DNA from 3 places in the Hylemonella sp. GW821-FHT10B10 genome. Region 1 is predicted to be linked to each of the others. Evidence: predicted binding sites of a transcription regulator. Region 1 holds the regulator's gene; each other region holds the start of a gene.
What was found. Region 1 encodes LexA, which represses DNA repair genes until DNA is damaged. Its sites were predicted from a motif close to ACTGTATNNNNATACAGT; they were not measured.

Region 2: a site for LexA is predicted at 2,343-2,360, ahead of AC07NT_RS02280 (PA0069 family radical SAM protein). Genes of this name have one in related genera too.
Region 3: a site for LexA is predicted at 3,594-3,611, ahead of AC07NT_RS03850 (DNA topoisomerase IV subunit B). Genes of this name have one in related genera too.

The regions. Positions count from the first base shown of each region.
Region 1 covers NZ_JBWKNN010000001.1:948,733-955,059, forward strand. The annotation lists gene AC07NT_RS04670 (3-hydroxyacyl-CoA dehydrogenase) at 1-408, opposite strand, end outside; gene AC07NT_RS04675 (glutathione S-transferase) at 527-1,192, shown strand; gene AC07NT_RS04680 (D-2-hydroxyacid dehydrogenase family protein) at 1,215-2,222, opposite strand; gene AC07NT_RS04685 (hypothetical protein) at 2,293-2,580, opposite strand; gene lexA (transcriptional repressor LexA) at 2,612-3,295, opposite strand; gene AC07NT_RS04695 (asparaginase) at 3,402-4,358, shown strand; gene adk (adenylate kinase) at 4,430-5,086, opposite strand; gene kdsB (3-deoxy-manno-octulosonate cytidylyltransferase) at 5,236-5,997, opposite strand; gene AC07NT_RS04710 (Trm112 family protein) at 6,002-6,184, opposite strand; gene lpxK (tetraacyldisaccharide 4'-kinase) at 6,165-6,327, opposite strand, start outside.
Region 2 covers NZ_JBWKNN010000001.1:473,395-479,721, forward strand. The annotation lists gene AC07NT_RS02265 (TAXI family TRAP transporter solute-binding subunit) at 1-712, opposite strand, end outside; gene AC07NT_RS02270 (P1 family peptidase) at 721-1,725, opposite strand; gene AC07NT_RS02275 (septal ring lytic transglycosylase RlpA family protein) at 1,765-2,193, opposite strand; gene AC07NT_RS02280 (PA0069 family radical SAM protein) at 2,398-3,486, shown strand; gene AC07NT_RS02285 (copper-binding protein) at 3,516-3,866, opposite strand; gene AC07NT_RS02290 (DUF411 domain-containing protein) at 3,895-4,365, opposite strand; gene AC07NT_RS02295 (cupredoxin domain-containing protein) at 4,377-4,853, opposite strand; gene AC07NT_RS02300 (multicopper oxidase family protein) at 4,860-6,251, opposite strand; gene AC07NT_RS02305 (TolC family protein) at 6,260-6,327, opposite strand, start outside.
Region 3 covers NZ_JBWKNN010000001.1:777,022-783,348, reverse strand. The annotation lists gene parC (DNA topoisomerase IV subunit A) at 1-861, opposite strand, end outside; gene AC07NT_RS03855 (lytic transglycosylase domain-containing protein) at 869-1,594, opposite strand; gene AC07NT_RS03850 (DNA topoisomerase IV subunit B) at 1,594-3,561, opposite strand; gene AC07NT_RS03845 (MFS transporter) at 3,664-4,884, shown strand; gene AC07NT_RS03840 (hypothetical protein) at 4,881-5,009, shown strand; gene AC07NT_RS03835 (SDR family oxidoreductase) at 5,075-5,887, shown strand; gene AC07NT_RS03830 (class I SAM-dependent methyltransferase) at 5,884-6,327, shown strand, end outside.

The sequences.
Region 1 (6,327 bases):
CTGCGGTGATTTCAGCTTGGCGGCAATGGCCGTGATCGAGAGCGAAGACGTGTTGCTGGCCAGAACGGCGTTGGCGCCGACGATGCCTTCGAGTTCGGCAAAGAGCGTGGCCTTCACGTCCAGGCGTTCCACGACGGCTTCCACCACCAGGTCACAACTGGCCAGGTCTTTGAGGTTGCTGGCGGCTTGCAGCCTGGTCTTGCAAGCGGAGGCGGCTGTTGCTTCCAGGCGGCCCTTTTCCACCATCTTGTCCCACTGTTCGCCCAGGGCCTGTTGCGCTGCGGCGATGGCAGCAGGTTGGCTGTCGTAAAGGGTGACGGTGCTGCCGGCCTGGGCGGCGATCTGGGCGATGCCGCGGCCCATGGCGCCGGTGCCGACGACGGCGATGTGTGCGTAAACGGGTTTCATGGCCGGAATTATGGCCCGGGCGTTTGGCCTTCCAGAGTCACCTGCCGGACTGCCTTTGTCCTTGTCCTCTGAGAGACTCCAAGTTCCGGATTCCCCAATCAAAACCCGAGGTGACACGATGACATTGAAGCTCTGCGGATTTGCCGCCAGCAATTATTTCAACAAGGTGAAGTTGCAGCTGCTTGAAAAGGATGTGCCCTATACGGAGGAGCGGGTCTGGACGGGCAATACCCATCCCCTGCTGATGGACCGGTCCCCCATGGGCAAGGTGCCCTTTCTGGACACACCGTCCGGTCCGATTTCCGAATCCAGTGCCTGTGCGGAATACATCGAGACGGTCTATCCGCAGCGTCCCCTGCTTCCCGCAGATCCCTATGCCGCGGCCAAGGTACGGGAGCTGATCATTTACATGGAATTGCATCTGGAACTGGTGGCGCGCGACCTCTACGCCGAAGCCTTTTTTGGGGGCAAGGTCAGCGATGGTCTCAAGGAGCGCACCCGCAAGTTGCTGCTCAAGGGCGTTCACGGATTTTCCAAGCTGGTGAAGTTTTCGCCCTACGTGGCGGGCGCGGAGTTCACGCTGGCGGATTGTGCGGCGGTGGCCCATCTGCCCCTGGTGACCAGCGCCAGCAAGATCATCTATGGCGAGGATGTGCTGGCGGGCCTGCCCGTGCGCGACTACCTCAAGGTCATGGGCGCGCGGCCCCATGTGCAGACGGTCAACGCGGACCGCAAGACCAGCACCGAGCAGATGCTGGCCAAACTCGGCGCGAAGCCGGCCTAAGAGACTGTGAACAGGCGCTCAGTCAGCGCGAGACCTTCAGTGCTTCCGGATTCGCGATATTGCTGGGCTGGCCTTTGATGAAATTCACCACGTTGTCGAAGGCCGTACCGAAGTAGAGCTCGTAGCTTTCCTGCTCAACGTAGCCGATGTGCGGTGTGCAGATGCAATTTTCCAGGCGCAGCAGGGCATGGCCCTGCAGGATGGGTTCGGATTCGAACACATCGATCGCCGCCATGCCGGGGCGGCCGTGGTTGAGCGCGAGGATCAGAGCCTCGGGTTCCAGTAGTTCTGCGCGCGAGGTGTTGACCAGCAGCGCGGTGGGTTTCATTTGTGCCAGATCGGTGGCCGTGACGATGCCGCGCGTGGTCTCGTTCAGGCGCAGGTGCAGGCTGAGCACATCGCTTTGCTGAAAGAATTCCTCACGGCTGGCTGCAGCCTCGTAACCGTCCTGCACGGCCTTTTCACGGGAGGGCTCACGGCCCCAGACCAGTACGCGCATGCCGAACACCCGGCCGTAGCCGGCCAGCAGCTGCCCGATCTTGCCGTAGCCCCAGATGCCCAAGGTCTTGCCGCGCAGCACCGTGCCCAGGCCGAAGTTGGGCGGCATGGCGGCCGACTTCAGGCCGGATTGCTGCCAGGCGCCGTGCTTGAGATTGCCGATGTACTGCGGCAGGCGGCGCATGGCAGCCATGATGAGGGCCCAGGTCAGTTCGGCCGGTGCCACCGGTGAGCCGGTGCCTTCGGCCACGGCTATGCCACGTTCGGTACAGGCAGCCAGGTCGATATGGCTGCCGATGCGGCCGGTCTGGGCAATCAGCTTGAGGCGCGGCAGCTTTTCGACCAGCTGGCGGGTGATGGGGGTGCGTTCCCGGATCAGCACCAGCACGTCGGCATCACGCAGGCGGACCGAGAGCTGGCCCAGGCCTTTGACGGTGTTGGTGAAGATCTTGGGGGGATAGTCGGCCAGTTTGGCCGCGCAGTCCAGCTTGCGTACGACGTCCTGATAGTCGTCCAGAATCACGATGTTCATGCCGCTATTGTGCCTCGGCCTTCCGTGCGGGCTAACCCGCATGGTGGCAGGGTGCGGCGACGGAAAGGGCTCAGTGGCGTGCGGCTTCGCAGGCGGCCAGACGGTCGAGTTCGGCGCAGACGTCGGCCATACGGCCGGAGATCACCATGCGACCGACCTGCGAGCGGGGTTGGCCGGCTTCCATGACGCGCACCACGCGCAGCGGGCGTTGCATGGGGCGGCTGCGTACGGCGGCCAGGGCCGGGTTGCGTACGGATGGCAGCGCAGGAGCCATCATGGCGGGCCGACCGGGCGTAGCGGGTGCCAGCCAGCGCAGCAGGCCTTGCAGGGGAGTCCAGAGGGCGTAGGCGGTGTTCATCGTTGACCTTTCGGGGCGGGACGCAGCGCGTTCACATGAGCATGGTGTTGCGGATCAGGCCGACGGCCAGACCCTCAATCTCAAAGGGGTCACCCGGCTCGACCACGATGGTCTGGTAGTCGGGATTTTCGGGCAGCAGTTCGATCAGGTGCTTGTTGCGGCGAAAGCGCTTGACCGTGACCTCGTCACCCAGGCGCGCCACGACGATCTGGCCATTCTTGGCGTCCTTGGTGGACTGCACGGCCAGCAGGTCGCCGTCCATGATGCCGGCGTCGCGCATGGACATGCCGCGCACCTTGAGCAGGTAGTCGGGCTTGCGCTGGAACAGCGAGCTCTCGACGTAATAGGTCTGGTCTACATGTTCCTGCGCGAGAATGGGCGAACCGGCAGCCACACGCCCGATCAGGGGCAGGGCCAGTTGGGACAGGTCCGGCATGGGCAGGGAGAATTGCTTGATGCGCGATTCATTGATGGAACGCAGCGCCTCGCCTTGCAGGCGGATGCCACGCGAGGTGCCGCTGACCAGTTCGATCACGCCCTTGCGCGCCAAGGCCTGCAGATGCTCTTCGGCGGCGTTGGCCGACTTGAAGCCCAGTTCGGTGGCGATTTCGGCGCGCGTGGGCGGGGCGCCGGTGCGCGCAATGGCGCTCTGGATCAGGTCCAGAATCTGCTGCTGGCGGGCGGTCAGCTTGATCGGGTACTGCGGCAGGTCCATCGTGGCGACTCCTGTGGGTTGGATGGCAAGACGGCACTGTCTCGATATCCAGTAACTGTATTTTTAACCAGTTTCTAGGGAATTGCAAGTGGGGCAAGGAAAAATCGTGGTTTTGGGCACGGGAGGCACCATCGCCGGCCTGGCCGCCAGCGCGGCCGACAGCCGTGACTACGTGGCTGCGCAGAAGCCGGTAGGAGAGCTGTTGGCCGGTTTTGCGGCACCCGGCGGTAGCGAGCTGCTGAGCGAGCAGGTGGCCCAGATCGACAGCAAAGACATGGACCTGGTCGTATGGCAGAAGTTGTTACAACGCTGTGTTCACTGGCTGGCCCAGGCCGACGTGCAGGGGCTGGTCATCACCCATGGCACCGACACGCTGGAGGAGACTGCCTTTCTGTTGCAGACCCTTCTGGCGCCGCGCAAGCCCGTGGTGCTGACCTGTGCCATGCGCCCGGCCAATGCCCCGGATACCGACGGCCCGCAGAACCTGCGGGATGCTCTGGCGGTGGCCGCCTGCGCTGGGGCCCAGGGCGTGCTGGTCGTCTGTGCAGGTCGCATCCTCGGCGCGCAGGATGTGCAGAAGGTGCACAGTTCTAGGCTTGATGCCTTCAGCGCGGGCGAGGCGGGTGACGTCGGGCGAGTGCATCAGGGGCGCGTCGAGCGCGTACGTGACTGGCCCCTGTCGCAGCTACCCCAGGAGACTTTGCTGGAAGCCGTTCTGGGAGCCCCGGCCATGCCGCGCGTCGAGATCCTGCTCAGCCATGCCGCGGCCTGTGGTGCCACGGTCGATGCCCTGGCTGATCCGACGGTTGCTGCCCGGTACGGCGCCCCCCCCCTGCACGGTCTGGTGCTGGCCGGCACAGGTGGCGGCACGGTGCATCGAGAACTGGAGGCCGCTCTGCGACGGGCGCAGGTGGCGGGAGTCCGGGTGCGGCGCAGCACGCGCTGCGCTGATGGTTTTCTGCAGCCCAGGCCTGCCGACGAGTTTCCCGTGGCGGTGGGCCTGAGCCCGGTCAAGGCGCGGCTGGCCCTGATGCTGGAGCTGTTGGCTGAAGGCGAAACTTAAAGTTAAAGGGGCGGCACAAAAAACAAACGCCCCGCGGCAGGTGCGGGGCGTAGGCTGGAAGCGGGAGTCTCCTATTTGGCCAGTGCCTGCAGCGCGCGTGCCGTGATGTCTTCCACACTGCCCATGCCGCTGATGGCGCGGTACTGGGGCGCGGCGGCCGGATCCTTCTTGGCCCAGCTGCTGTAGTAGTCCACCAGGGGGCGGGTCTGGGCGCTGTAGACGTCCAGACGCTTCTTGACGGTCTCTTCCTTGTCGTCCTCGCGCTGCACCAGCGGTTCGCCGGTCACGTCGTCCTTGCCAGCGACCTTGGGCGGGTTGAACTTCACATGATAGGTGCGGCCCGAAGCAGGGTGTGAACGGCGACCGCTCATGCGTTCGATGATGGCCTCGAAGGGCACGTCGATTTCCAGCACGTAGTCCAGCTTCACGCCGGCCGCCTTCATGGCATCGGCTTGCGGGATGGTCCGCGGGAAACCGTCGAACAGGAAGCCCTTGGCGCAATCGGGCTGGGCGATGCGTTCCTTGACCAGGTTGATGATCAGGTCGTCACTGACCAGCGCACCCGATTCCATGACCGCCTTGGCCTGCAGGCCCAAGGGGGTTCCGGCCTTCACGGCGGCGCGCAGCATGTCGCCGGTGGAGATTTGCGGGATGCCGTATTTCTGGCAGATATAGGCGGCTTGCGTGCCCTTGCCGGCGCCGGGTGCGCCCAACAGGATCAGTCTCATGGATACCTCGGATGTTTTGGTGTTTTTTGCCAGCGAAAGCACCATGGCGGTGCAGATCGGCTGCATGACTGCGTTGAGGATAGCATGCCGTAACCTGAATGAAACTTACAGCCGCCAGGGCTGTTTTCCCCGCAACCTGCGGGGGCGTTTCAGGCGGCAAACAGCCGGCGTACGCGAGCCAGGTCTTCGGGGGTGTCCACACCCGCGCCTGGGGCCTGCTGCGTCACGTGCACGGCGATGCGGTGGCCGTGCCACATGGCACGCAACTGCTCCAGCGCCTCGGTGACCTCGATGGGAGCCTGCGGCAGCCTGGGGAATTGGCGCAGAAAGCCGGCGCGGTAGCCATAGATGCCGATGTGGCGCAGGGGCGCCGGATCGGGCAGGGTCTTCACACCCTGGGCAAACCCGTCGCGCCACCAGGCGATGGGCGCACGGCTGAAATACAGCGCCAGATCGCGCGCATCGAGCACCACCTTGACCACGTTGGGGTTCACAAAATCGGCCACATCGTGGATGGGGTGGGCGGCCGTGCTCATGCTGGCCTCGGGGCGTAGGCGTAACAGCTCGGCCACGGCCGAGACCAGCGCGGGATCGATCAGCGGCTCGTCGCCCTGCACATTGACGACCAGGGCCTCGTCGGGCAGGCCCAGCAGATCACAGGCCTCGGCCAGGCGGTCGCTGCCGCTGGGATGGTCGACGCGTGTGAGCACGGCCTCAACGCCCTGCTGCTCGCAGGCCCGCAGGATGTCGGGGCTGTCGCCCGCGACCACCACCCGCGTGCCTGCCGGCATGCCGCTGCTGACGCGCTGGGCCACGCGCACGATCATGGGTAGGCCGGCGATATCGGCCAGCGGTTTGTTGGGCAGGCGGGTCGAGGCCAGCCGCGCCGGGATCAGGACGGTGAAGGACATGGCTTCAGAGTCCGAGTTCTTCGTCGCTCAGGGTGCGTGCCTCGTTTTCCAGCAGCACAGGGATGCCGTCGCGGATCGGGTAGGCCAGGCGGGCGCTGCGCGAGGTCAGTTCCTGCTTCTCACGGTTGTATTCGAGCGGGCCCTTGGTCACGGGGCAGACCAGCAGTTCAAGGAGTCGGGTGTCCATGTGGGGATGATAGCCGCGTCGCTTCGAGCAGGCGGTCCAGTGCGGCGTAAAAAGCGGGCTCGGGCGCGAAGTTCAGCGGCACTGCCAGCGCGTCGGGGTGGTGGGCCCAGAGCTTGAGGGCGTCCTTCTCGGTGCACAGCAGG
Region 2 (6,327 bases), 480 kb from region 1:
GAAAACGCCGAGCATAGGCCTCGCTCTGAGGAAAGTCCATGAGTTGGATGCCCGGCGTCTGCAACAACATCTGCACCATCAGCGCCTCGGGGGCCGAGGCCAGTACCAATGCATCCAGTTGACCGTTCAGCAAGGCGGCCACCGCCGGGGTCTGGCGCAGGCGTGACAGGGTCATGCTGCGTTTGTCGATGCGGTTGGCCTCGAACAGCTTGTCCATCAGGCTGGGGACGCCGCTGCCTTCGCTGCCCATATTGATGCGCAGGCCCTTGAGGTCCGCCAGGCTGTGCAGTGTGGCGTCACGCCGCACCTTGCTGGCCGCGTCCGTGCGATAGAACAGCCAGACCGGCTCCAGAAAGAGGCTGCCCAGGGATTCGAGGTCGTCATCTTCCGCCGCCGTGTCGCCGCCACCGCCCTGCACGAAGCCCATATCGACCTTGCCCTCCTGCAAGAGGCGCAGGTTCTCTGCCGCGCCCTGGCTGCTGTGCAGTTCGACCTGGATGCCATGCCGGGACAGCTCGCGGGCGTAGCGCTTGCCGAACTCCGCATAGGCGCTTTGATCTGGTCCGGTGGCCAGCGTGATCTTGCGCGGGGGCATCGGGTCCAGCCACCAGTAGGCCAGCGCCAGCAGGAGCAGCGCCAGGGCGATGAAGGGGCCGGCCGTGACCAGCAGGTCGCGCAGCGAAAGCAGGGTGTGGCGTATGACTTTGGGCATGGGTTCGATCAGGAGGGGGCCAGTTCAGTGGCGGCCGGCCAGGTCTGGCCGGCCAGACGCAGGCTGCGTGCGGCCATCACCGCGTTGACGACAGCGCGTGCCGTGGCCTCGGCCGCCAATGTGGCGAGCAGCAGCATGTCGGCGTTCTTGCCGCTGGCTCCCGTGCCCAGCGCAAACAGCGTGTCGCCATCGAGCATGGTGTGCACGGGATTGATGCTACGGGCCAGACCATCGTGCGCGACCTGGGCCAGGCGCTGGGCCTGTGGCTTGGTCAACACTGCGTCGGTGGCGATCACGCCAATGGTGGTGTTGTTGCCGGCCAGCAGGTGTTGCGGCAGATGCCCGGCCAGCAGCGCGTTGCGGGTGTTTTGCAGGCCGTGCCCATCGGCCGTGCGGGCGCCGGCGATCACCTGTCCCGTGGCCGGCTCCAGCACGTCGCCCACGGCATTACAGACCACCAGCGCGCCCACGGTGAAACCGCTGGCGCTGACCGAGGCCGTGCCCACACCGCCTTTCATGGCGCGTGCCATGCCCAGCATCTTGCCCACCAGCGCGCCGCTGCCCGCGCCCACATTGCCCTGCGCCGGCGTGCTGCGGCTGGCGGCCACACAGGCCCGGTGGCCGGACGAGGCATCGGGGCGGAGGCGCCCGTCGCCCACGCCCAGGTCGAACACCACCGCCGCCGGCACGATGGGCACCAGGCCATGCCCTGTGTCCAGTCCGATGTCGTTTTCCTCCAGCCAGCGCATCACGCCACCGGCCGCGTCCAGGCCCCAGGCGCTGCCGCCTGCCAGCAGCACGGCATGCACGTGCGGCACCAGGTTGCCGGGGTGCAGCAGATCGGTTTCGCGCGTGCCGGGGGCGGCGCCGCGCACGTCCACACCGCCGACGGCCCCGCCGCGTGCGATCACTACACTGCAGCCAGTGGGACGGCGCGGGTCGGAGTCATGACCGACTTCGATGCCGGTCACGTCGGTGATGGCGCCCGGGTAGGGCAGGGTAGGGGTGCTCATGGCACCGATTATGCGCAGCGCGGATGAGACCTGTGCCAGTCAGTCGACCACCTGGATGCGCACGGGTGCCACGCCGGCGTTGATGCTGGCGATGGTCTTGAAGGCCGAGCTGGAGAGGTCGATGATGCGGCCTTTCACGAAAGGCCCGCGGTCGTTCACACGCACCAGCACGCTCTTGCCGTTTTCCGTGTTGGTGACCTTGAGTCGCGTGCCGAAAGGCAGGGTGCGGTGCGCGGCTGTCAGCTTGGCCTGGTCGAAGCGTTCGCCGTTGGCCGTCTTGCGACCGTGGAATTCATTGCCGTAAAAAGAGGCTTGGCCTGACTCGCTGTGACCGCTGGCCACGCTGCCGCCGGATTTGGGCGTGCTGCTGCAAGCGGCCAGCATCAGCAGCGCCAGGGCACACAGCCCCGATGCCAACCATCGGGCAGGGTGTGCGTGGAGTTCATGGCGCAGGGCGGCGACAGTCATGCACTTCACTATAGCGACTGGCCTGGCCCAGACAGCGCGCTCAGGGTCGGGCTGTTGCCAGCGTGCCGCAGTCTGTCGATGGAAGGTCATGTACCCCGATGGGTGGTCACGAAGCAGACAGGCGTGACAGGGCAGATGGATTTTCATATACTGTACATACATACAGTTATGAGCGACGTGATTGCATCAGAACAGGCGGCCACCATGAGCGAATTCAAGATCCCTCTGCAGTCCCTCAAGGGCCGGGGCGCTGCCACGCGCAACGCGCATCGCTTCGAGAAGGATGTGCGCTCGGCCTTCGACGATGGCTGGTCAACCTGGGACGAGGCCCTGGCAGAGGATGCGCCCCGACGGCCGACGGAAGTGCGCTGGGAGGATGCGCGCAGCGCGCTGGTGCGCAACGACTCACCCGACATCGCCTTCGACCTCTCCATCAACCCCTACCGCGGCTGTGAGCATGGATGCAGCTACTGTTATGCGCGGCCTTCGCACAGTTACCTGGGCCTGTCACCGGGACTGGACTTCGAACGCATCATCATCGCCAAGCGCGGCTTGGCCCAGCGATTGCGCGAGGAGATCACGCGCCCGGCCTACCGGCCCGGCCACATCGCCATCGGGACCGTCACCGATTGCTACCAGCCCGTCGAGCGCGAGCTGAAGATCACCCGTTCGCTGATCGAGGTGCTGCGCAATGCGCGCCATCCCTTTGCCCTGGTCAGCAAGTCCAGCGGCGTGGAGCGTGACCTGGACCTCATTGCGCCCATGGCGGCAGACCGGCTGGCCGCGGTCTACATCACCATCACCACGCTGGACGGTGAACTCGCACGCCAGCTGGAACCGCGTGCGGCCTCGCCCCAGCGTCGTCTGCGCACCATCCGCACCCTGGCCGAGGCCGGGGTGCCTGTGGGCGTGAGCGTGGCCCCGCAGATTCCTTTCATCAACGAAGACATGGAACAGGTGCTGGAGGCCGCGGCGCAGGCCGGTGCCAGGAGCGCCTTCTACACTGTGTTACGCCTGCCATGGGAACTCAATGAGGTGTTCCGGCAGTGGCTGGCCTTGCACTACCCGCAACGCGCCGCGCGCGTGATGGCTCGCATCCAGGATATGCGTGGCGGCAAGGACTATGACAGCGACTACGCCACGCGCATGACAGGCAGCGGCACCTGGGCCGCGCTGATCCACCAACGTTTTCACAAGGCCTGCGCCCGGCTCGGCCTGAACCGCGAGCGCATCGAGCTCGATCTTTCGCAGTTTCGCCCCGGCCTGGCCGAGGGACAAGGCAGCCTGTTCTAGGCCCTGTCCAGGCTAGAGGGATGCGCGTCCTAGTTCGCGGGCTCGATCGTGAGCACCGTGTAGGCGCCCTTGATCTGGTCGGCGGTGAAGCGAACCTTGTCACCTGCTTTGACCTTGTCCAGCAGCGCGACATCCTGTACCTGGAACACCATGGTCATGGGGCCCATGTCCAAGTTGGGAATCTCGCCGTGCCTGAGCGTGATCTTCTTCGCCGATTTGTCGACGGTGCGTACGAGAGCTTCAACCAGGGGCAGAGCCGCCTTGGTCGCGACCGGTGCGCCCTTGGCTTCGTGGCCGTGCGGCGCGCCCGTTTCGTGGGCCTGGGCGGCAGTGATGCTGGAAAGCAGCAGGGAAAAGGCAATCAGTGAAAACTTGTTCATGGCAGTTCCGGAAGCAGAATGGGTTGAATTATCGGTAGGACTGAAAGACGCTGGCCGTTGTATCGCGTCGCACCAGAAGCACGTCGTAAGGGGCCTTGTGGCCGCGGTATTCGGGGCCGCCCATGCCGGGCGAGCCCACGGGCATGCCCGGTACAGCCAGTCCGACGGCGGCCGGCTTCTCCTTGAGCAGGCGCCGGATCTCGCGCGCGGGCACATGGCCCTCCAGCAGGTAGCTGCCGATCAGCCCGGTATGGCAGGAGCCGTAACGGTCGGCCAGACCCAGGCGCAGTCGCTGCTCGCGCTTGACGGTCTCGCTCACGTCGTGCGTCTTCACGTCAAAGCCGTTGGCCTGGAGATGCGCTACCCAGTCGTGACAGCAGCCGCAGGTCGGTGTTTTCCAGACTTCGATCAGCGGGCGGCCGGGCGCTGCGAGCGCGAGGCCAGCCAGCATCGTGGTGGCCATGGCGGTGGCGGTATGGAGGAGATGGCGTCGTTGCATGGTGTGCTCCTTCAGCGAACGGTGATGGTGCCCTTCATGCCGGCCTGGAAGTGGCCAGCGATGAGACAGGCGAACTCGAACTCGCCGGCGCGGTTGAAGGTCCAGACGATTTCGCCCGTCTTGCCTGCTGCGACGTGCACCATGTGCGCCTCGTCGTGTTCCATGTCCGGGTGCTTGAGCATCACGGCCGCGTGCGCCTCCAGCGCCTGGCGTGTGCCCAGCACGAGCTCGTGTTGCAGTTTGCCGGTGTTGCGCACACGCAGGCGTACGGTATCGCCTTGCCGCACCTCGATGCGGTCCGGGCTGAAGCGCATGGCGTCGGTCATGGTGAGCGTGATGGTGCGCTGCGCCCGCTTCGCGTCGCCGGCTATGCCCCAGTCCTGCTGTTCGGCGACCGCCGCCGGATGAGCGGCGGCGCCGCTGCCATGGGCCCAGGCGGGAGAAGCTGCCACCAGGGTGGCGCCCAGAAGTAAGGTAATGATGTTCATGGTGGTTCAGTGGTGTTGTGAGTGTGCGTCGGGTTTGACGGCCTTGAGTTCGACAGCGGGCTGGCCGCTGTCGGGCGTGGCGGCCGCTGGCGCGGCAGCGGGGGCCGGCGCGGGGCCTGTCCATTCCCAGGCCTGCGTGCCGGCCGGTTGCGCGTACCAGCCCGGGTCGCTGTAGTCACCGGGTTTCTGGTTCTTGCGCACCTTGAGCGTGGTGAACATGCCGCCCATCTCCAGCGGGCCATAGGGGCCGGTACCGGTCATCATGGGCAGGGTGTTTTCGGGCAGCGGCATTTCCATCTCGCCCATGTCGGCCATGCCGCGCTCGCCCATGACCATGTAGTCCGGCACCAGCTTCTGGATCTTGCCGACCAGGCCGCGGTGGTCCACGCCGATCATGGTGGGCACGGCGTGGCCCATGGGGTTCATGGTGTGGTGGCTCTTGTGGCAGTGGAAAGCCCAGTCCCCTTCCTCGTCGGCGATGAATTCGAACTGCCGCATCTGGCCCACGCCGATGTCGGTGGTGACCTCGGGCACCCGAGCGCCCAGGGGCCAGGGCCCGCCATCGCTGCCGGTCACCACGAACTCGTGGCCGTGCAGGTGCATGGGGTGGTTGGTCATGGTGAGGTTGCCCACACGCACGCGCACCTTGTCACCCAGGCGTACGTTCAGGCTGGCGATGCCGGGGAAGGCGCGGCTGTTCCAGGTCCAGAGGTTGAAGTCCAGCATGGTGTTGATCTTCGGTGTCGCGCTGCCGGGCTCGATGTCAAAGGCATTGAGCAGGAAGCAGAAATCGCGCTGTACATCACCGATCAACGGGTGCTTCGTCTTGGGGTGCGTGACCCACAAGCCCATCATGCCCATGGCCATCTGCGTCATCTCGTCCGCGTGCGGGTGGTACATGAAGGTGCCGGGCCGGCGCGCCATGAACTCGTAGACGAAGGTCTTGCCCGGTTCGATGGCCGGCTGCGTGAGGCCGCTGACCCCGTCCATGCCGCTGGGCAGGCGCTGGCCATGCCAGTGCACCGAGGTGTGCTCGGGCAGCTTGTTGGTGACAAAGATGCGCACGCGGTCACCTTCCACCACCTCGATGGTGGGGCCCGGGCTCTGGCCGTTGTAGCCCCAGAGATGCGCTTTCATGCCCGGGGCGATCTCGCGCACCACGGGTTCGGCCACGAGATGAAACTCCTTGACGCCCTGGTTCATGCGCCAGGGCAGGGTCCAGCCGTTGAGCGTGACGACAGGGTTGTAGGGGCGGCCGGTGGGCGGGACCAGCGGCGGTGCGGTGTCGGGTGTGTCCATCAGCACCGGTTCGGGCAGCGCGGCCATGGCCACCTTGCTGACCGAGGCGGCGGCCACCGCCGTCATGGCGGCGCCGGCGAAGAAGTTGCGTCGTTTCATGTTCATGTTCAATGCCCTCCTGAAGAGGCAGCAACGGCGGGCGTCGATGTCCCGCGCAGCGCGCTCAAGGCGCCAG
Region 3 (6,327 bases), 170 kb from region 1:
CACCTTCTGCGTGCTCACGCCTGGCGGCAATTCGGTCACGACCAGCTGCCACTGGCCGCGTGCGAGCTCCTCGATCTTCCAGCGCGCACGCACCTTGAGCGAGCCACGCCCCGTGCGGTAGGCCTCGGCAATGTCGCTGGCCGGGCTGATGATCTGGCCACCGCCCGGGTAGTCGGGGCCCGGCAGCAAATCGAACAGCTCGCCATCGGCCAGCTTAGGGGTCTTGATCAGGGCCACACAAGCGGCCGCTACCTCAGCCAGGTTGTGGCTGGGGATCTCGGTGGCCAGACCCACGGCAATGCCGCTGGCGCCATTGAGCAGGGTGAAAGGCAGACGGGCCGGCAGCTGTTTGGGTTCATCCGTGGAACCGTCGTAGTTAGGCTGGAAATCCACCGTGCCTTCGTCGATCTCGTCGAGCAACAGTGTGGAAATCTTGGCCAGGCGTGCCTCGGTGTAACGCATGGCGGCGGCGCCATCGCCGTCACGACTGCCGAAGTTGCCTTGTCCGTCGATCAGCGGGTACCGCTGCGCAAAATCCTGCGCCATGCGCACGAGGGCGTCATAAGCGGCCTGGTCACCGTGCGGATGGAAACGACCCAGCACATCCCCCACCACCCGCGCGCTCTTCACCGGCCTGGCCGCCGTGTTGCTGTTGGGTCCGCTGTAACCCAGGCCCATGCGCGACATCGAGTACAGGATGCGTCGCTGCACCGGCTTCTGGCCGTCGCAGACATCGGGCAAAGCCCGGCCCTTGACCACGCTGAGCGCGTATTCGAGGTAGGCGCGTTGCGCGTAATGGGCCAGGGTCAGGGCATCGTCGCCGGCCGGATCGGCCATGGGGTCTAGCGTGGTGGAGTCCATCGTGTCTTCAGTAATTCAAGGCCCAGTACGACATGGCATCGTCGATCCGGGTGGAAGCTTGTGCGGCACGCCAGGTCGGCGGCTTGAGAACGGCATACAAGGCCAGCACGGTACGCACGTAGTCTTGGGTCTCGCGGATGGGCGGCACTTGGTTGCCAGCCTTGCGCACCGTGCGCAGACCGGCGTTGTAGGCCGCCAGCGCCAGATCCGGGCGTTCAGGGAACTTGTTCAGCAGGCGGCGCAGGTGCTGGCTGCCGACCTGGATGTTGGTGCGCGCATCGGTCAACTGCCTCGCCACCGGTCGGCGCCGCATATCGGCCAGTCCATAACCACGCGCCGTGGCCGGCATGACCTGCATGAGGCCCACCGCCCCCCTGGGCGACACGGCGTCGGCATCAAAACCTGATTCGGTGGCGATCAGGGCCTGCAGCAATTCATAGTCGATATCGTGCGCGCGCGCGGCCTCGCGCAGCAAGTGGCGCACGGCCTTGTAGTCGGGCGAAATTTCGAAGAAGGCGTGCAGGCGCGTGGGCGCCATGGGCACGCCGCGCGCGCGTGTGGCGTCCTCGGGGGCCTCGTCGGAGAAATAGAGCTCGTAGCGCTCGTCCACGCGCTCGGTGGCGAAATGGGCCACGCCCTTTTCGTTGACATAGGCCCAGACGTCGGCACGCGCCGCGCTCTGCCCCAGCAGGAACAGCACGGCCAGCGCGGCAAAAACCGGGCGGATCAACATCAAATGTCCACCTCCACCGAATCCCCGTGCAATTCCATGAGCTCGCGGCGCGCAGCGGCCTCGCCCTTGCCCATGAGCTTGGTGATCTCGGTCTCGGTCTGCGCATTGTCGAAGGTGCCCAGGCGCACCTGCAACAGGCGACGCGTGTCGGGATTCAGCGTGGTCTCCCAGAGCTGCTCGGCATTCATTTCACCCAGTCCCTTGAAGCGGCTGATCTGGCAGCGCTCCTTGACCACCCCCTCCTTGGCGGACTTGTCCAGGATGGCGGTGAGCTCGCCCTCGTCCAGCGCATAGGCCTTGCTCGCGGCCTTCTTGCCCCGCGCCGGAATGTCCACGCGGAACAGCGGCGGGCGTGCCACATAGACATTACCGGCGTCGATGAGCTTGGGGAAATGGCGGAAAAAGAGCGTGAGCAGCAGCACCTGGATGTGGGAACCGTCCACGTCGGCATCACTCAGGATGCAGACCTTGCCATAACGCAGCCCACTCAGATCCGGCGTGTCGTCGGGGCCATGGGGATCGACACCGATGGCGACCGAGATGTCGTGAATTTCCGTGTTACCAAACAGGCGATCGCGCTCCACCTCCCAGGTGTTGAGCACCTTGCCGCGCAGAGGCAGGATGGCCTGGCTTTCCTTGTCGCGGCCCATCTTGGCGCTGCCGCCGGCCGAGTCGCCCTCTACCAGGAAGAGTTCGTTATGGGCGAGGTCGCGGCTTTCGCAGTCGGTCAGCTTGCCCGGCAGCACAGCCACACCCGAGCCCTTGCGTTTTTCCACCTTCTGGCCCGCGCGCTGGCGCGTCTGCGCGGCGCGGATGGCCAGCTCGGCCAGCTTCTTGCCGTACTCCACATGCTGGTTCAGCCAGAGCTCCAGCGTCGGGCGCACGAAGCTGGAAACCAGGCGCACGGCATCGCGCGAATTGAGCCGTTCCTTGATCTGCCCCTGGAACTGCGGGTCCAGCACCTTGGCGCTCAGCACGTAGCTGGCGCGGGCGAACACGTCTTCCGGCAACAGCTTCACACCCTTCGGTAAAAGGCTGTGCAGCTCGATGAAACTCTTGACCGCAGTAAAAAGGCCGTCACGCAGGCCGCTGTCGTGCGTACCGCCGGCGCTGGTGGGGATCAGGTTGACGTAGCTCTCACGCACCGGCGCGCCGTCTTCGGTGAAGGCCACGGCCCAGGCCGCGCCCTCGCCTTCGGCGAAGCTGTCGTTGTTCTCCGCGTACCCCTCGCCCTCGAAGAGCGGGATCACCGGGTCAGCAGGCAGCGACTGCATCAGGTAGTCACGCAGACCACCCTTGTAGAGCCAGGTCTGGGTCTCTTTGCTCTTCTCCACCGTCAACGTCACCGTCACGCCGGGCATCAGCACGGCCTTGCTGCGCAACAGGTGGGTGAGCTCGGCCATAGGCAGGGCGGCCGATTCGAAATACTTGGCATCGGGCCAGGCGCGCACTGTCGTGCCTTGCTTGCGGTCTCCCGCAGCCTGGGCCCGGGTGCTGAGCTTTTCCACGACGTCGCCGCCCGAAAAGGCCAGCGTCGCCACCTTGCCCTCGCGGTAGGTGCTGACCAGCAAACGCTTGGACAGGGCATTGGTGACCGACACGCCCACGCCATGCAGGCCGCCCGAGAAGCTGTAGGCCCCGCCCTGTCCCTTGTCGAACTTGCCGCCGGCGTGCAGTCGCGTGTAGACCAGCTCGATCACCGGGGCCTTTTCCTCGGGATGCAGGCCGAAGGGGATGCCGCGGCCATCGTCCTCGACGCTGACCGAACCATCGGCATGCAGGGTCACTGCGATCTTCTTGCCGTGGCCGGCCAGGGCCTCGTCCGCCGCGTTGTCCAGCACTTCCTGGATGATGTGCAGTGGATTGTCCGTCCGGGTGTACATGCCTGGACGCTGCTTGACCGGCTCCAGCCCTTTCAGGACGCGGATCGAGCCTTCGGAATATTCAGGGGTAGGTTTGACAGCCATGGCGCGGAATTGTAGACCCAGTCACCCGGATAGCTGGATAAACATACAGTTACAACTTAACCCTCACCGGCAAATCAGGAGCGAATTGGCTACAGTGCAACGATGAGCACACATAGCAACAAGAAACTCTCCATGGCCCAGGTCCTGATCTGCGGCGCCGCCATCGTCACACTCTCCATGGGCATACGCCACGGCTTCGGTCTCTGGCTGCAACCCGTCACCCAGACCCAGGGCTGGACCCGTGAGACCTTCGCCATGGCCATGGCCATCCAGAACCTGACCTGGGGCCTGGCTGGCATCTTCGCCGGCATGCTGGCCGACAAGTTCGGTGCCTTCAAGGTCATCATCGCTGGCGCCATCCTCTACGCCCTGGGCCTGATCGGCATGGCCAACGCGCCCACGCCCCTGCTCTTTGCGCTGAGCTGCGGCGTGCTGATCGGCGTAGCCCAGGCCGGCACCACCTATGCCGTGATCTACGGCGTGATCGGTCGCAACGTGAGTCTGGAGAAACGCTCCTGGGCCATGGGCGTGGCCGCAGCAGCAGGCTCCTTCGGCCAGTTCCTCATGGTGCCGGTCGAGGGCTTCCTCATCAGCAGCCTGGGCTGGCAACAGGCGTTGATGGCGCTGGGCATGGCGGCCCTGCTCATCATTCCGCTGGCCTGGGGCCTGCACGAACCTAGTTTTGCCGCCGGCACGGCGCCCAAGCGCGAGCAGTCCATCCTGCAGGCCCTGCGCGAGGCCTTCGCCTATCCCAGCTTCCAGCTGCTGATGGCAGGTTATTTCGTCTGCGGCTTCCAGGTGGTCTTCATCGGCGTGCACATGCCCAGTTATCTGAAAGACCACGGCCTCTCGCCCCAGGTGGCCAGTTATTCGCTGGCGCTGATCGGCCTGTTCAACGTCTTCGGGACTTATATCGCCGGCACCCTGGGCCAGCGCCTGGCCAAAAAGAACATCCTGGCCTTCATCTACTTTGCCCGCTCCATCGCCATCACGGTCTTCCTGCTGGTGCCGCTCACACCCATGAGTGTCTACATCTTCTCCGCCGTCATGGGTGTGTTGTGGCTGTCCACCGTGCCGCCCACCAATGCCATCGTGGCCCAGATCTTCGGCGTGGCCCATCTCTCCATGCTCGGTGGTTTCGTCTTCTTCAGCCACCAGGTCGGCTCATTCATGGGCGTCTGGCTGGGCGGTTACCTCTACGACAAGACGGGCAGCTACGACATCGTCTGGTACATCGCCATCGGGCTGGGCGTTGCCGCCGCCCTGGTCAACCTGCCGGTACGCGAGGCCGCGATCCGGCGACCCGAGGTGGCCCGCGCATGAAAAAGACCACACGCCAGTTGATTGCCTGGGCCTCGGCCCTGCTGTTGCTGCTGGCCGTGTTCGCGCTCTACACACGACCGGACTTCCTGCTGACCCTGGCCGACCAGCTCTGGGCCTGTTTCTGATCAGGACAATCCCGCCCCCGGCGGGGGACGGCGCATGGCAAACTCGGCCCATGAAGACCGAGACCATGAAAACCTTCATCATCACCGGCGCCTCCGACGGCATCGGCGCAGAACTGGCACGCCAGCTGGCGCAACGGCACGGCGCCGGCGCTGGCCTGGCGTTGGCCGCGCGCAAGGAAACCCAGCTTGAGGAAGTGGCCAGAGAGTGCCGCAGCCATGGCAGCGAGGTGCTGGTCGTGCCGACGGATGTGACCGACCCCGCCCAATGCCGTACCTTGATCGAGCGCAGCGTGGAACGCTTCGGCTGGCTCGATGCGCTGGTCAACAACGCCGGCGTCTCGGCCCAGGCCCTGTTCGAACAGGTCCAGCCGGAAGACCTGGGCTGGTACGAAGACCTGATGCGCGTGAATCTCTGGGGCAGCGTCTGGTGCACACACGCCGCCCTGCCCCACCTCAAGGCCAGCCGCGGCCAGGTGGTGGCCGTCTCGTCCCTGGCCGGCCTGATCGGCGTGCCAGGGCGCACGGCCTACAGCGCCAGCAAATTCGCCATGAGCGGTTTTTTCGAAGCACTGCGCGCCGAGCTCAAGCCGGCCGGCGTGGCCGTGACCACGGCCTACCCCGGTGTGGTCGCCACCCAGATCCGCTACCGTGGCCTCAATGCGGCGGGCGTTGCCGCCGGCTCGAGCGGCCTGAAAGAAGACGACGCCATGCCGGTCGAGGTCTGCGCACGTCTCATCCTTGACGGCATGGCGCGGCGCCAGCGTGAAGTGGTCATGAGCAGCAAGGGCAAGCTGGGGCGTTACCTCAAGCTGCTGGCCCCCGGCCTGGTGGAGCGCATGGCCCTGGCTGCGCTCAAGGACGAGGTCAAGCCGAAATGAGCCTGCCCCCCGTGCACGGCACGGAGGCGCCTTCGGCCTGGGTCCGGCGCTGGTCGCATCTGGTCCGTCCGGGAGGCGACGTGCTGGACGTGGCCTGCGGCCATGGCCGCCACCTGCGCTGGTTCGCGAGGCACGGCCACCCGGTGACCGGTGTGGACCGCTCACCCGAGGCCATCGCTGCCGTGGCTACCCTGGGCAAGGCGGTGCAGGCCGACATCGAAAACGGCCCCTGGCCCCTGCTGCGGGACGGCCAGCCCCAGACCTTCGACGCCGTAGTCGTCACCAATTACCTCTGGCGCACCCTGTTCCCCGTGCTGCTGCAAAGCCTGGCACCGGGTGGCCTGCTGATTTACGAAACCTTTACCGCAGGCAACGAGACCGTGGGCAAACCCTCGCGCCCGGATTTCCTGTTGCGACCCGGTGAGCTGCTGGAGGTCTGC